DNA from 2 places in the Streptomyces sp. NPDC031365 genome. Region 1 is predicted to be linked to the other one. Evidence: riboswitches for the same ligand, from Rfam matches in the RefSeq annotation. Region 1 holds a riboswitch; the other holds the start of a gene.

The links. Region 1 has a riboswitch for glycine ahead of gcvT (glycine cleavage system aminomethyltransferase GcvT). Riboswitches for the same ligand answer to the same signal wherever they lie in the genome.
Region 2: linked by a shared signal. The riboswitch ahead of gcvP (aminomethyl-transferring glycine dehydrogenase) and the one ahead of gcvT (glycine cleavage system aminomethyltransferase GcvT) in region 1 are both predicted to bind glycine.

Annotation. Positions count from the first base shown of each region.
Region 1 covers NZ_JBVIIM010000013.1:110,028-117,621, reverse strand. The annotation lists gene glyA (serine hydroxymethyltransferase) at 123-1,382, opposite strand; gene gcvH (glycine cleavage system protein GcvH) at 1,398-1,775, opposite strand; gene gcvT (glycine cleavage system aminomethyltransferase GcvT) at 1,923-3,041, opposite strand; glycine riboswitch at 3,082-3,205, opposite strand; glycine riboswitch at 3,206-3,306, opposite strand; gene ACZ5C2_RS20620 (AAA family ATPase) at 3,528-4,187, shown strand; gene ACZ5C2_RS20615 (enhanced serine sensitivity protein SseB) at 4,241-5,020, shown strand; gene ACZ5C2_RS20610 (enhanced serine sensitivity protein SseB C-terminal domain-containing protein) at 5,390-6,139, shown strand; gene ACZ5C2_RS20605 (ABC transporter substrate-binding protein) at 6,569-7,594, shown strand, end outside.
Region 2 covers NZ_JBVIIM010000043.1:34,653-42,246, forward strand. The annotation lists gene gcvP (aminomethyl-transferring glycine dehydrogenase) at 1-1,336, opposite strand, end outside; glycine riboswitch at 1,511-1,606, opposite strand; gene ACZ5C2_RS36200 (PRC-barrel domain-containing protein) at 1,720-2,094, shown strand; gene ACZ5C2_RS36205 (DNA polymerase IV) at 2,113-3,498, opposite strand; gene ACZ5C2_RS36210 (MerR family transcriptional regulator) at 3,578-4,261, opposite strand; gene ACZ5C2_RS36215 (bifunctional nuclease family protein) at 4,455-4,928, opposite strand; gene ftsR (transcriptional regulator FtsR) at 5,012-5,752, opposite strand; gene ACZ5C2_RS36225 (FHA domain-containing protein) at 5,791-6,723, opposite strand; gene ACZ5C2_RS36230 (DUF881 domain-containing protein) at 6,785-7,594, opposite strand, start outside.

The DNA of each region.
Region 1 (7,594 bases):
CGGGGAGGGGGTGGTTCAGAGGTGAGCGGAAACGTTCATGCGGTTCATGGCGTGGGGCATCGCGCCCACCGACCCAGTGTGCGCGATGCCCCGGACGTCCGTACCAAGAAAAGCGTACGAAATTACGTCAGACCGGGGTACAGCGGGTGCTTCCCGGCGAGGGCCGTCACCCGGGCCCGGAGCGCGTCGACGTCGTAGGACGGCTTCAGCGTCTCGGCGATCACGTCCGCGACCTCGGTGAAGTCCTCGGTCGTGAAACCGCGGGTGGCCAGGGCGGGCGTGCCGATGCGCAGACCCGAGGTGACCATCGGCGGGCGGGGGTCGTTCGGGATCGCGTTGCGGTTGACGGTGATGCCGACCTCGTGGAGACGGTCCTCGGCCTGCTGGCCGTCCAGCTCGGAGTTCCGCAGGTCCACCAGGACCAGGTGCACGTCCGTACCGCCGGACAGCACGTCCACGCCCACGGCCCTGACGTCGTCCTTGACCAGGCGCTCGGCCAGGATGCGGGCGCCCTCCAGGGTGCGGCGCTGGCGCTCCTTGAACTCCTCGGTGGCGCACACCTTGAACGCGACCGCCTTGGCGGCGACCACGTGCTCCAGCGGGCCGCCCTGCTGACCGGGGAAGACGGCCGAGTTGATCTTCTTGGCCAGTTCGGCCGTGGAGAGGATCACCCCGCCGCGCGGACCGCCGAGGGTCTTGTGCGTGGTGGTCGTCACGACATGGGCGTGCGGGACCGGGTTCGGGTGCAGGCCCGCGGCCACCAGACCGGCGAAGTGCGCCATGTCGACCATGAGGTACGCGCCGACCTCGTCCGCGATCCGGCGGAACGCGGCGAAGTCCAGCTGACGCGGGTACGCCGACCAGCCGGCCACGATCAGCTTCGGTTTGTTCTCCTTGGCCAGCCGCTCGACCTCGGCCATGTCGACCTGGCCGTCGTCGCCGACGTGGTAGGCCACCACGTTGTAGAGCTTGCCGGAGAAGTTGATCTTCATGCCGTGGGTCAGGTGCCCGCCGTGCGCGAGGTTCAGACCCATGATCGTGTCACCGGGCTTGAGCAGCGCGAACATCGCGGCGGCGTTGGCCTGCGCACCCGAGTGCGGCTGCACGTTGGCGTGCTCGGCTCCGAAGAGCTCCTTGACCCGGTCGATCGCGATCTGCTCGATCACGTCGACGTGCTCGCAGCCGCCGTAGTAGCGGCGGCCGGGGTAGCCCTCGGCGTACTTGTTGGTGAGGACCGAGCCCTGGGCCTCCATGACCGCGACCGGGGCGAAGTTCTCCGAGGCGATCATCTCGAGGGTGGACTGCTGGCGGTGCAGCTCGGCGTCGACCGCGGCGGCCACCGCCGGGTCGAGCTCGTGCAGGGGCGTGTTCAGAACGGACATGCGGCTACAGACTCCTCAGCCGGCGATTTCGGCGTCGTACTCGGCGGCGGTCAGCAGGTCGGCCGGCTCGTCGGTGACGCGCACCTTGAACAGCCAACCACCCTCGAAGGGGGCGGAGTTCACCAGCGACGGGTCGTTCACGACATCCTCGTTGACCTCGGTGATCTCACCGCTGACCGGGGAGTACAGGTCGCTGACCGACTTGGTCGACTCCAGTTCGCCGCAGGTCTCGCCCGCGGTCACGCTGTCACCGACCTCGGGGAGCTGGACGAAGACCACGTCGCCGAGCGCGTTGGCCGCGTGCTCCGTGATACCGACCGTCGACACGCCGTCCTCGGCGGCCGTCAGCCACTCGTGCTCCTTGCTGTAACGCAGCTGCGTGGGGTTGCTCATGGCCTGAATTCTCCTGTACGGGGGACGGGGGATGGCTGAAGGGACTGCGGGCGACGCGGGTGGGTGGGGGACGACGCGCCCACCTCACGCGCGAAAGACGAAAAGAAGCGAGGACGCGAGGACGCGAGGAACCGTCCTACGACGGTGTCACTTCTGCCGCTTGTAGAACGGCAGCGCCACGACCTCGTAGGGCTCGTGGCTGCCCCGGATGTCCACGCCGACGCCCTCGGTGCCGGGCGCCGCGTGCGCCGGGTCGACGTACGCCATCGCGATCGGCTTGCCCAGCGTGGGGGAGGGGGCACCGGAGGTGACCTCGCCGACCACCTCGCCGCCGGCCACCACCGCGTACCCGGCGCGCGGCACCCGGCGGCCCTCGGCGACCAGGCCGACCAGGACACGGGGCGGCTCGGCGGCGGCGCGCTCGGCGGCCTGGGCCAGGGCGGCGCGGCCCACGAAGTCGCCCTCCTTCTCGAACTTCACCACCCGGCCAAAACCGGCGTCGAAGGGCGTCAGGGAGGTGCTCAGCTCGTTCCCGTACAGCGGCATGCCCGCCTCCAGGCGCAGCGTGTCCCGGCAGGACAGCCCGCACGGCACCAGGCCCGCGCCCTCACCGGCCTTGGTCAGCGCCTGCCACAGCTCGACCGCGTGCTCCGGCTTCACGAACAGCTCGAAGCCGTCCTCGCCGGTGTAACCGGTGCGGGCGACGAGTGCGGGGACACCGGCGACCGTGCCCGGCAGACCGGCGTAGTACTTCAGGCCGTCCAGGTCGGCGTCGGTGAGCGAAGCGAGGATGGCCTGGGACTCGGGGCCCTGCACGGCGAGCAGCGCGTACGCGTCGCGGTCGTCGCGGATCTCGGCATCGAAGCCGGCCGAGCGCTCGAGGAGGGCGTCGAGCACCGTCTGGGCGTTGGAGGCGTTGGCGACGACCATGTACTCCGACTCACCGAGCCGGTAGACGATCAGGTCGTCCAGGATGCCGCCGTCCTCGCGGCAGATCATGGTGTAGCGGGCGCGGCCGGGCTTGACGCCACTGATGTTGCCGACGAGGGCGTGGTCGAGGAGTGCGGCGGCGGCCGGGCCGGTGACCGCGATCTCGCCCATGTGCGAGAGGTCGAAGAGGCCGGCCTTCGTGCGTACGGCGTTGTGCTCGTCGCGCTCGGAGCCGTAGCGCAGGGGCATGTCCCAGCCGGCGAAGTCGGTCATCGTCGCGCCGAGCGAGCGATGCAGGGCATCGAGCGCGGTCCGGCGAGGTTCGGTACTGCTCATCGGTCGGTCTCCCAAAGACGATGGGGGAAGGCGAGGGCGTTCCTCCCCATCTGTCATCGGAACCTGAGAGGTTCGCCATGACCGCCCGCACGGGGAGGATCATGGTTTGCACCTTGGGTGGAGCCACTGGAGCACGGCTGCAGCGGCCCGCTTTTCAGATGTGCCTCGCCCGCGCGGTAACGGGGCCTGAGAGATTCAAGGGAGGGACTTGCTCCTTCGGCGCCCCGGCGGCAAACGGTGCCGGGGACTCTCCCGCGCGGATTCAAACGGCCGGTATGCAGTTGGCGCGCTCATCATTGCACGCATCGCGAGGGCGCGGCAGGGGGACCCTTCCCTGGGATGCACAGGTTGTACGGGCACGGTCACAGGGAGCTGTGACAGGCCTGTTTCAGGAAAGGCACGGAAACGAGAGGCACCTGGCATTACTTTCTCTTTACGCTCAGCGGGGACCCGGACTCGTGCCGGCCCCAGGGGAGGACCATCACGGTGAACAGGACCACGGCGTGCGCCACCACCACGGGCGTCGCGCTGCCCCCGCAGTCGGCCGCGCGGGCCCGCGGGGCGCTGCCGGCGCCCGTCGTCCGCGACCTGCGCGAGCGGGGCGGCCGCAGCCCACGCGCGCTGCTCTTCGGGCCCCGCGACCTCGTCGTGGTCACCGGACTGCCCGGCAGCGGCAAGTCCACACTGATGCGCCGCGCGGTGCGCGGTGCCCGCGTCGACTCCCAGGACAGCCGTGACCGCTGGGACCACCGCATGCCCCGCTTCCTCCCCTACGCCGTCTACCGCCCCCTGGTCCGCCTCGCCCACTACGCCGGTCTGCGCCGGTCGCTGCGCGCCGGTGGGGCGGTCGTCGTCCACGACTGCGGTACGCAGGCATGGGTGCGGCGCTGGCTCGCCCGCGAGGCCCGCCGCCGGGGGGCGAGCCTGCACCTGCTGCTGCTCGACGTCACCCCGCAGCAGGCCCTGGCCGGGCAGCGCGAGCGCGGACGCGGCGTCTCCCGGTACGCGTTCGGGCGCCACCGCGCGGCGAGCGACAGGCTGTTGCGCGCGGTGGAGCGCGGCCGGCTGCCCGCGGGCTGTGGTTCGGCGGTGCTGATCGACCGGGACGCGGCGAACGCGCTGCGCAGGATCGGCTTCGCGGACTGACCGGATAACCTTGCCGACCACAGCAGTGGTTCCAGGCAGGCGGTAGGCGAACGATGGACTTCCCGGCGGGTTTCCCGGCCCAGACGCACCCCCATCCGCACGGCGGATGGCCCGGCAACGAGCTGGAGGAGGTGCTTTCCGCGTCCCTCGGCGTTCCGTCGGCGGGCGCCAGGATCATGGAGGTGCTGGGCCGCAGCTTCGTCTGGGTCCCGCTGCCCAGCGGCGGCGGCCCGCACAGTGGCCCGCTGGACCTGCCCACCATGGAACTCGACGGGCAGGCCTACGTCCCCGTGTTCAGCTCCGAGGAACAGTTCCGCCAGGTCGTCGGCTCCCACCTGTCGTACACCATCGCGCCCGCCGTGGAGTTCGCCCGCGGTCTGCCACCGCAGGCCGGGATCGCGGTGAACCCCGGTGGCGTGGTCTCCGTCCCGCTGCCGCCGGCCGCCGTGGCCGAACTGTGCCGGGCCGGACACGGGCCGCTGGACGGCCCGGCGAGCGGCGGCCGGGTCCGGCTGTTCCAGCCCGACTGGCAGGACGACCCGGTTGACTTCCTGGCCGCGGCCTCGGAGGAGTTCGAGGCCATCGGCGTGGTGACGACCGCCCGCCGCTGCCTCGCCGCGATCGAGACGGCGGACCCGGTCCTCTTCGTCGGCGTGGAACTGGCCCACTGGGAGGGCGACGCCCGCACCCTCCCCCTGGACGCCCTGGGCCGGGCCCTGGGCCGCATGCCGGCCCCTTGGCCGGTCAACCTGATCGTCCTGGACATCGCCCAGGACCTGGTGGCCGACTGGATGCGCACCCACGTCAACCCCTTTTACCAGCGTCAGCGGTAACCCCCAGGTGCGCGGCGCTGAACCGACCCACGGCTCCGCCGCGCGGCCGCGACCAACCCCCCAGGGGCGCGGCGCTGAACCGACCTACGGCTCCGCCGCGCGGCCGCGACCAACCCCCCAGGGGCGCGGGGAACTGCGCGAACAACCCCAACGCACCGGCACCCGCCACACAACGCCACCACCCGAGCTCTCCCGCGCACAGCACACCTGCGGACCACCCGGTCCCGCACCCGGCACCGCACCCGGCACCGCACACCCGACCTCGCCTCACCGCCGGCGGCATAAGCTAGGTTCATCCGCTGGCGAGGTTGTACAAAGGGGCGATACAAAGTGAGCGCTGGCACCGCGGCGGCCGGGCAGGTCGAGCACATGCTGCGCCAGGTGACGCCCGGGCGTTACGACGCCTACGAGGCGTTGCTGCGCGCTCTCGCCACTCCTTCGTCCGGCCAGGTCTGGATGCTGCTGTGGCACGGCCAGGCCGGCTCCCCCGACGCCCAGTACGGGAACATGGAGGTCGACGGCTTCGGCTACGCGCCCTGCGTCACCTCCGCGCAGGAACTGTCGGCCAGCGGCTGGAACAGATCGTACGAGGTGATCGACGGCCTCGAAGCGGCCCGGGCGCTCTTCCCCGACCGCTACGGACTCTGGCTCAATCCGCACGCCCCGGGCGGCGGCGTCGGCATCCCCTGGCTGGACCTGCGCCGGATCGCCGGCGGTCTGGACCGCCAGCCCGCCGGACCGCTGAGGCTCTCCGAACCCGCCATCGAGATCCCGCAGTTCTACGCCCTCCTCGCGCAGAACGCCCACCGCACCCCGGCGGTCCGCGGACTGCGCCGCGCCTGGGTGCAGCCCGCCCTGGGTGCCCCGTACCTCGCCATCGGCCTGGACGTGTACGACGCCTCCCCGCCCGCCGTGGACGCGGTGCGCGCGATGATGCAGCAGTCCCTCGCCGCGGTCCCGGACGGACTGCCCGTGTCGACCGTCGCGATGTCCGACGAGCACGACCCGGTCGCGATGTGGCTGCGGGCCAACGCCCGGCCCTTCTACGACCGCGAGGCGCACGGCGCCGTTCAGCCCCCGGCCTCGGGCTACGGCTACCCGCCCGCGCACCACCGCTGACCGGGCCGTATCCGTGCTACCCCCGGCGCTGCCCACCGGCCGCGCTCCGGCTCGTGCTGACTCAGCGTCACCGTGTCCACCAGGTGGACACGTGGCCGAAGCGGCCCGGACCCCCGGTTCGGCCGGCGGTGATTTCGCGTCAGATTAATGGCCATGCGCGCTCAGCGATCACCCTTTAACCGCCTGTCACCTGCGGTTTCACCCGATCTCCACGTCGCTCGTCGCCCTTCGAACGCCCCCCGGCGGGCCGTCTTCTGTGTCAGAAGGGTTAAATCTCGATGGCGGGGTGCCTGAACCATCCCATATGTCAAGTGTTCAGATCTCAGGTAGGTATCACCGCTATCCGGACTGTTCCTGACTCCCTGCGAACGTAGGTAGTGTTCGGCCGGTCAAGATGCATCCACATAGCGGACCCGGAGTGGCCCCAATATGCGCATACCCAAGTCCCCAGTCGCTCGGGCGATCACGGCCGCGGTGGCGGTCGGTCTGATTGCCACGGGCTGCTCCAGCGAGCGGGACAGTGACAACCAGAGCGGCGGCTCGAAGGACACCTTCGTCTTCGCCGGTGCCGGTGACCCGGGTTCCCTGGACCCTGCCCTCGCGAGCGACGGTGAAACCTTCCGCGTGACGCGGCAGGCGTTCGAGGCCCTGCTCGAGCACGAGTCCGGCGGCACCAAGCTGGTCGGCGGTCTCGCCGAGACCTGGTCGAGCAACGAAAAGGGCACCGTCTGGACCTTCAACCTGCGCAAGGGCGTGAAGTTCCACGACGGCGAGGCGTTCAACGCCGCGGCCGTGTGCGCCAACTACGACCACTGGTTCAACTGGACGGGCACCTACCAGTCCAGCGCGGTCTCGTACTACTGGCAGACCATCATGGGTGGCTTCGCGAAGAACGAGGACAAGGAGGCGCCCGAGGCGAACTACAAGTCCTGCACCGCGAAGGACGACAACACCGCCGTCATCGAGGTCAAGAAGCCCTCCGCCAACCTCCCCGGCGGCTTCTCCCTCAACGCCCTCGCGATCCACTCGCCGAAGGCCATCGAGGCGTACAAGAAGCAGGACGCGTCCGCCAAGGGCGACGCCATCACGTACCCCAAGTACAGCCAGGAGGCCGGCACGGTCGCCGGTACCGGCCCGTACAAGATCACGAAGTGGAACAAGGGCAACAAGGAAGTCTCCCTTGAGCGCTTCGACGACTACTGGGGCGAGAAGGCGAAGATCAAGAACCTGGTCTTCCGCACCATCGACACCGAAGAGGGCCGCCGCCAGGCGCTCCAGGCCGGTGACATCGACGGCTACGACCTCGTCGCCCCGGCCGACATCAAGACCCTCGAGAAGGACGGCTACGTCGTCCCGACCCGTGGTGTCTTCAACCTCTTCTACGTCGGTATGAGCCAGTCGGCGAACCCGGCCCTCAAGAAGAAGGACGTCCGCCAGGCGATCGCGCAGGCGATC
Region 2 (7,594 bases), on a different contig from region 1:
CGCTCCACACGGCGGTCAGCTGCGCCCGGGTGGTGGTTTCGTCGCAGGCGATCGAGACGTGGTCGGCGTCGACAAGACGCAGGTTGACGCCGTTGTCACGGGCGGCGGCGACGATCCCGGCGGCCCGCCCGGCGACGCGCACGGTCAGCGTGTCGAAGTAGGACCCGTGCACGATCTCGGCCCCGCCGGCCCGCAGCCCCTCGGCGAGGACGGTGGCGTACCGGTGCGTGCGCCGGGCGATGATCCTCAGGCCCTCGGGGCCGTGGTACACGGCGTACATCCCTGCCATGACGGCGAGCAGAACCTGGGCCGTGCAGATGTTGCTGGTGGCCTTCTCACGGCGGATGTGCTGCTCACGGGTCTGCAGAGCCAGGCGGTACGCCTTGTGTCCGTCCACGTCGACGGAGACGCCGACGAGCCGCCCGGGCAGGCTGCGTGCCATCTTGTCCTGCACGGCCATGTAACCGGCGTGCGGCCCGCCGAAGCCCATCGGCACGCCGAAGCGCTGGGTGGTGCCGACCGCGATGTCCGCGCCGAGTTCGCCGGGCGACTTCAGCAGGGTGAGGGCGAGCAGGTCGGCGGCGACGGTGACGAGTGCCCCGAGCGCGTGCGCCTGGTCGATCACCGGCTTGATGTCGCGCACCGCGCCGGAGGCGCCCGGGTACTGGATCAGTACGCCGTTGATCTCACGCTCGGCGAGCCCGGCGGGGATGCCGTCGCTCAGGTCGGCGACGACAACGTCGACGCCGGTCGGCTCGGCACGGGTCTCGATCACGGCGATGGTCTGCGGCAGGGCGTCCGCGTCGACCAGGAACAGGCCCTTCTTGTTCTTGCCCATGCGCCGCGACAGTGCCATCGCCTCGGCGGCGGCGGTGCCCTCGTCGAGCAGGGAGGCACCGGAGGTGGGCAGACCGGTGAGCTCGGCCACCACGGTCTGGAAGTTCAGCAGTGCCTCGAGCCGGCCCTGGGAGATCTCCGGCTGGTACGGCGTGTAGGCCGTGTACCACGCGGGGTTCTCCATCACGTTGCGCAGGATGACGGGCGGTGTGAAGGTGCCGTAGTACCCGAGCCCGATCATGGAGCCGAGCACCTGGTTGCGGTCGGCCAGCGAACGCAGCTCGGCCAGCACCTCGGCCTCGCTCCGCGCACCCGGCAGGTCCAGCGCTTCGGCGTTCTTGATCACATCCGGCACGGCGGCGGCCGTCAGCTCGTCGAGCGAGCCGTAGCCGACCTGGGCGAGCATCTTGGCCCGGGCCTCGTGGTCGGGGCCGATGTGGCGCTGCTCGAAGGGGATTCCCCGTTCGAGCTCGGAGAGCGGAGTGCGAGGGGCGGTCATTGAGGAGGCCTCCTGGTCTGACGACCTTCGAGGGGCACCACGGCACAGGTGCCCGGACGGCCTCCCCCTCTGTCATCTCAACCTGAGAGCTTCACCGGAACGCCCGGGGCGGTCCGGCTTTCACCGTCGGTGAGAGCGGAAGCCGTCGACACCCGCCCTGCTTTCCAGAGTGACCTCGTCCGTGCGGTACGTGTGCCTGAGAGATTCCGGGGAGGATTTGCTCCTTCGGCGCCTCCGATGGTGCCTGGAGGACTCTCCCGCACGGGGTCAGCAGCCGATTGCCAGCGTACCAGCGAGGACCGCACCGGGGCTTCGAGTGGCCGCACCGCCGATTGTGCCGTTTCGTGGTGCTTAGGGATGAGTTTGCGACCAGTGGAGGGCCCGTGCAGACCGACATCGATCCGCGCCATCTGATAGGCCGCAAGGCGTTCGACCGCAACGGAACCCGGATCGGCACGGTCGACGAGGTCTACCTCGACGACGCCACAGGCGTACCGGAGTGGGCGGCGATACGCACCGGCCTGTTCAGCAGGGACGCCTTCGTCCCGCTGGAGCCCAGCGAACTGATCGACGGCATCCTCCACGTGCCGTTCGAACGGACTCTGATCAAGGACGCACCCGACTTCGGCGTGGGCCGCCACCTCTCCCCCGAACAGGAGCTCCAGCTCTACCACCACTACGGTCTGGACATCGCCGCGCCTCCCCCGCTCCAGGACCGCGACTTCGGCAAACTCGCGGGCAAGGACAAGCCGGTCTGACCCTCCGGCTCCCCCCGCTCAGCTCTCCGCCCGCGCCCCGCCGGCCGCCGTCCTCTCGTCCTCCCCCGGTCTTCGTGGCACCAGCGGCAGCGGATCCGCCGGTTCCAGGGCCGGGTCGTCGGTGCGGAAGGTCTTCACCCGGCCCGGCTCCGAGTCGGGAGTCTCGAAGCGCACGGTGACCCGGCCCAGCCCGCTGCCCTGCACCCAGCCGTGCCCGTGCGCCGTGTGCCGTACGTCGTGCCCGGCCGGCCAGCGCCGCTCGGGAGGCGTCCGGCTCTCGGACGCGGGCGCGGCTTCGGGGTCCTCTGGGACGGGTTCCTCCTCGTCCACGCCCGCCGCCTGTGCGAACAGGTCCTCCTGCGTGTAGTCGGCCAGTCCGCTGACCCCCACCCCGAGCAGCCGCACACCGCCCGTGGTGTCGACCGAGTCCAGCAACCTCGCCGCGGCCTCCCGCACCACCGCCGGATCGTCCGTGGGTCCGCGCAGCGTCTCCGACCGGGTGAGGGTGGAGAAGTCGTACCTCCGCACCTTGAGGACGATGGTCCGCCCCGACAGTCCCGCTCCCCGCAGTCTGCGCACACACCGGTCGGCGAGCCGCCGGACCTCCAGGGCGACGCGCACCCGCTCGTGGATGTCCACGTCGTAGGTGTCCTCGACCGACACCGACTTGGTCTCCCGGTCGGCCACCACAGGCCGCTCGTCCCGCGCCAGCGCCATCGCGAACAGCGCGTGCCCGTGAGCCCTGCCCAGCAGCCGTACGAGCTCGTCCTCCCCCGCTTGGGCAAGCTCATCGACCGTGTGGATCCCGGCCCGGCGCAGATGATCACCGGTTGCCGGGCCCACGCCGGGCAGGGTCCGTACGGACAGCGGTCCCAGCAGCACCCGCTCCGTGCCCGGCTCGATCAGCACCAGCCCGTCCGGCTTCGCCTGCTCCGACGCGATCTTCGCCAGCATCTTGGAGGCGGCCAGCCCCACCGACCCGGTGAGTCCCGTGACCGCCCGTATGTCCGCGCGGAGCTTCACCCCGGCCAGGCGGGCCGACCCCTCGTCCCAGGCGGTGCCGCCGGCCTCCAGGTCCACGAACGCCTCGTCCAGGCTGAGCGGTTCCACCAGGGGGGACAGGGACCGCAGCAGTCCCATCACGTGCTCGCTGATCGACCGGTACAGGGCGAACCTCGGCACCAGATACGCGGCGTTCGGCGCGAGACGCCGGGCCTGCGCCATGGGCATCGCCGAATGGACGCCGAAGACCCGCGCCTCGTACGAGGCGGTGGCGACCACACCCCGCGGTCCCAGCCCACCCACGACCACGGCTTTCCCGCGCAGACTCGGCTTGGACGCCTGCTCCACCGAGGCGAAGAAGGCATCCATGTCGAGGTGGAGAATCGTGGGTGCGGATCTCACATCTCCGATGCTGCCCCACGCCACTGACATTGCCCTCTCCGGAGGGCCTCGGACTGCCCCAGAAGGCCCAGGACAGTCCTCAGACGGCCCTGTTCCGCCGCCGCGCCAGCTCGTCCATCGGATGGTGGCCGACCAGCGTCTCCCCCGTGTCGATGCGCTCACCGTGCAGCTGGGACAGCGCGCTCTCGACATCCCGCCACACCACGCCCACGGCGATACCGAAGACCCCCTGACCGCCCTGGAGCAGGGCGTGCACCTCGTCGGGCGAGGTGCACTCGTACACCGTGGCCCCATCGCTCATCAGCGTCATGCGCTCCAGGTCGCTGAAGCCACGCTCACGCAGGTGCTGTACGGCGGTGCGGATGTTCTGCAGGGAGACGCCCGTGTCCAGGAACCGCTTGACGATCTTCAGCACGACGACGTCACGGAAGCTGTACAGCCGTTGTGTGCCCGATCCCTGGGCCGGTCGCACGCTCGGCTCGACCAGTCCCGTGCGGGCCCAGTAGTCGAGCTGCCGGTAGGTGATACCGGCGGCGGCGCAGGCCGTGGGCCCCCGGTAGCCGATCTCCTCGGACGCCATGACCGCCGCACCTCCACCGCTCGGCACAGCCGCCGACCGCTGCGAAGCGTGATCGATCGCACCGCCGTGCCCGGGATACCCCCGGCCCGGGCGGAGCCGGGAGCTCTGGGGAGGATACGGCCCGCTCGCCCCGAAACCGGGTTCGGGGGCACCCCCAGCCGTACCGTCGCCGCTGCTTCTCACGCCGACCTCCGTCCTTGACCTGCCTCCCCGACGGTAGGCAGTCACCAAGGGTGCGTCAACGATCGCCACACTCGGCACGCCGAGTGATAATCACCCTAAGAGTGGTTTCCCGTGCCTCGCCGTGGGGAAAGGCTAGCCGAATGCCTGCCCTGCGGGCCATGGCGGCCGACGCGGCTGCGCTCGCCCTCTGCCCTCACTGGTTGCTGCTTCCGAAGTCCTCCGGCGAAATCTGGTCGAGGAACTCGCGGAACTTCTCCACCTCGTCCTCCTGCTCGTCCGGGATCGCGATCCCGGCGTCGTCGAGCACCGTGTCACTGCCGTAGATCGGCGTGCCCGTTCGCAGCGCCAGCGCTATGGCGTCGGAGGGGCGGGCACTCACCTCGACCCCGCTGGCGAAGACCAGCTCCGCGTAGAAGACACCCTCGCGCAGATCGGTGATGCGCACCTCCGTGAGCTCCTGTCCGACGGCTTCCAGCACGTCCTTGAACAGGTCGTGGGTCAGCGGCCGTGCCGGTGCCATGCCCTGCTGGGCGAAGGCGATGGCCGTCGCCTCCCCCGGTCCGATCCAGATGGGGAGGTAGCGGTCGCCGCCCACTTCACGCAACAGCACGATCGGTTGGTTGGAGGGCATCTCGACCCGGACACCTACGACATCGAGCTCGTTCACACAGCAACCCTAGGCCGTGCCCGGGACGTTTGGGTAGTCGGGCAGGGATCGGGTGGCCGATCCACCTCCCCGGACCGTCCACCTCAGGGCAGCCGCACCCCGAGCGCCGACTGCACCAGCGCCGCGTGCAGCTTCACCGCGAGACCGGCCAGCTCCTTCGTGCGCGCTTCGGCGTAGGCCCTGGTCTGCGGGTTCCGGTGGCGCCGCAGCGGAGCGACGACCTGGTCCACCAGACCGGCCTCCCGGTCGGCGGCGGCCTTCATCACCCTGAGGTGACGTGGCTCGATCCCGAACCGCCCCAGCTCGGTGATGAGCCCCGCGAGCGTCACCGCCGCGGCGTCGTACACCCCGTCCGCCACCGGGGCGAGCAGGCCGTACGACTCCCACTCGGCGAGCTCGGGTTCCCCGACGCCGGCGGCGGCCAGCAACTGGCAGCGCCCGATACGGGCCGCCACGGGCTCCTCTGCGGCGGCCTCGTGAACGGCCTCACCGTCACCCGGACAGCTCAGCACCGGCAGCGGGACGGCCTCCCCACGCTCCATGGCCGCCAGGTGCTCCCGGATCACCTTGAGCGGCAGATAGTGGTCGCGCTGCATCCGCAGCACATGACCGAGGCGCTCGACGTCCCCGGCGCTGAACTTGCGGTACCCCGAGGGAGTCCGCTGCGGCTCGATCAGCCCCTCCGACTCCAGGAAACGGATCTTGGAGATGGTGACGCCGGGAAACTCCTCACGCAGCACGTTCAGCACCGCGCCGATGCTCATCAGCCCGGTGTCCGTGGCGGCGGTGCCGTTGTCGGCACCGCCGCTCGGTGTCTGCAGCATGGACCTTCCCTGGGGTCCCCCGGCCGGAACCGGGGCCGTCAGTAGCCCCGCTGGCTCGCGTGGAAGACCAGCCGGTACTTGCCGATCTGCACCTCGTCACCGTTGGACAGGGTGACCTGGTCGATCCGCTCACGGTTGACGTAGGTGCCGTTCAGGCTGCCGACGTCGGCCACCGTGAACGAGCCGTCCGGACCCCGGCGGAACTCCACGTGCCGACGGGAGACCGTGACGTCGTCCAGGAAGATGTCGCTCTGCGGGTGACGCCCGGCCGTGGTCAGGTCGCCGTCCAGCAGGAAGCGGCTGCCCGAGTTCGGGCCGCGGCGCACGACCAGGAGCGCGGACCCCATCGGCAGCGCGTCGACGGCCGCCTGCGCCTCCGGTGAGAGCGTCGGCATCGCCGTCTGGCCGGTGGCCTCGGCGTCGTAGGCCTCGAGACCGGAGATCGAGATCGTGGACGTCGTCTCGGAAGGGCGCTCCGGAGCCACTCCGGGCTTCAGCGGTGCGCCGCAGTTGGAGCAGAAACGGCTGTTCTCCGCGTTGCGGTTACCGCACCTCGTACACACCAGGGCCGACATGGACGGATCCTCCTGCCGCGGCTGCCCACCAGGGGCTTGGGACGCGTACGGGCCGGAATGCCCTGCACCCGTACCTGAGGTCGACGGTTGCCCGAAACCTATGCCGCCCGACTGTGCGGGGTCAACGGACTGCGCGCCCTGACCGACCTGGTCCCGGAACAGCGGACGCTGACCTTCCGCATCAGGCTGTGCGCGATGGCGAGCGGTCGCGTTGGCGCTGTCCTCTCGCCGCGCGCTCTTGCCGAACAACTTCGCAAACAACTTCACGGGCGATTCCCCTTGAACGAAACAGACCCGCCCGTGGGGCAGGACGAACCCTGACTGAACACATTGGCCGACCCGGACATCTTCACAACGTCCGCCTCCGCCAGACAGTTTCCACCACGCACCACCCATTCGGTGCGCCGACCCCCCGCAACCTCATGCCCTGGGCTGACGCCTCCCATGCACCCCGGGTTCACTGGGAGGACGACCGAGCGTAGTCAGGCCGCTCCGCCGCCCGCAAGGCATCCACGACGATCTTGGCGGACCGCTCCACGGTAACGGCGGCCTGTTCCTTCTCGAGAGTCTGCACCACGCCTCCGGGGATGTTGAGCGCCGGCTCGAGGTCCTGCGGCTTGCCGATGACCTTGAAACGATAGGGCGCTGCGATCTTGTTCCCGTCCACGCCGACGCCCGCCCCGGAATCCGTCAGGTAGGTGTTCGCGACCACCCGCACACCGTTCACCTGGATCGCCTCGGCACCGGCCGCGCGCAGCTCCTGGATGGCGTCGAGCAGCATGTTCGCCTCGACCGTCCCCTTCGTGTCCTCGACGGTCACCGTGATCCCGGGCCCCTGCGCGGCCACGGTCCCCGCCAGCACTCCGAGTTGCCGTTCCTTCTCGATCGTCTGCTTCCGGGCCTCTTCGGCCTGGTCGGAACTGTTCTCCAGCTCGTCGCGCTGCTTCTCGAGACCCTGCTTCTCGTCTTCAAGACGTTCTGTGCGGTCATCGAGTTCATCGAGGATGCGCACAAGATCTTCCTGTCGCGCCCCGCGCAGCGCGCTGTCACCGTCGCTGTTGGAGGCCACCTGGACGGCCAGGCCGAAGCCGAGACCGAACAGGAGCAGGGCGACGATGAGTTGGGCCCTGGTCAGCCGCGGTGGCCACACCCCCTTCACGAGCCTCTGCCGCCCGGTCAGCGCGGGCTCGGCCTGCTCCTGCGGATCATCCGTCTCCGCGGTCTCGGGCGGGCTCGCGGGTACCTCCGCGGGAAGCTCCCTGCGCAG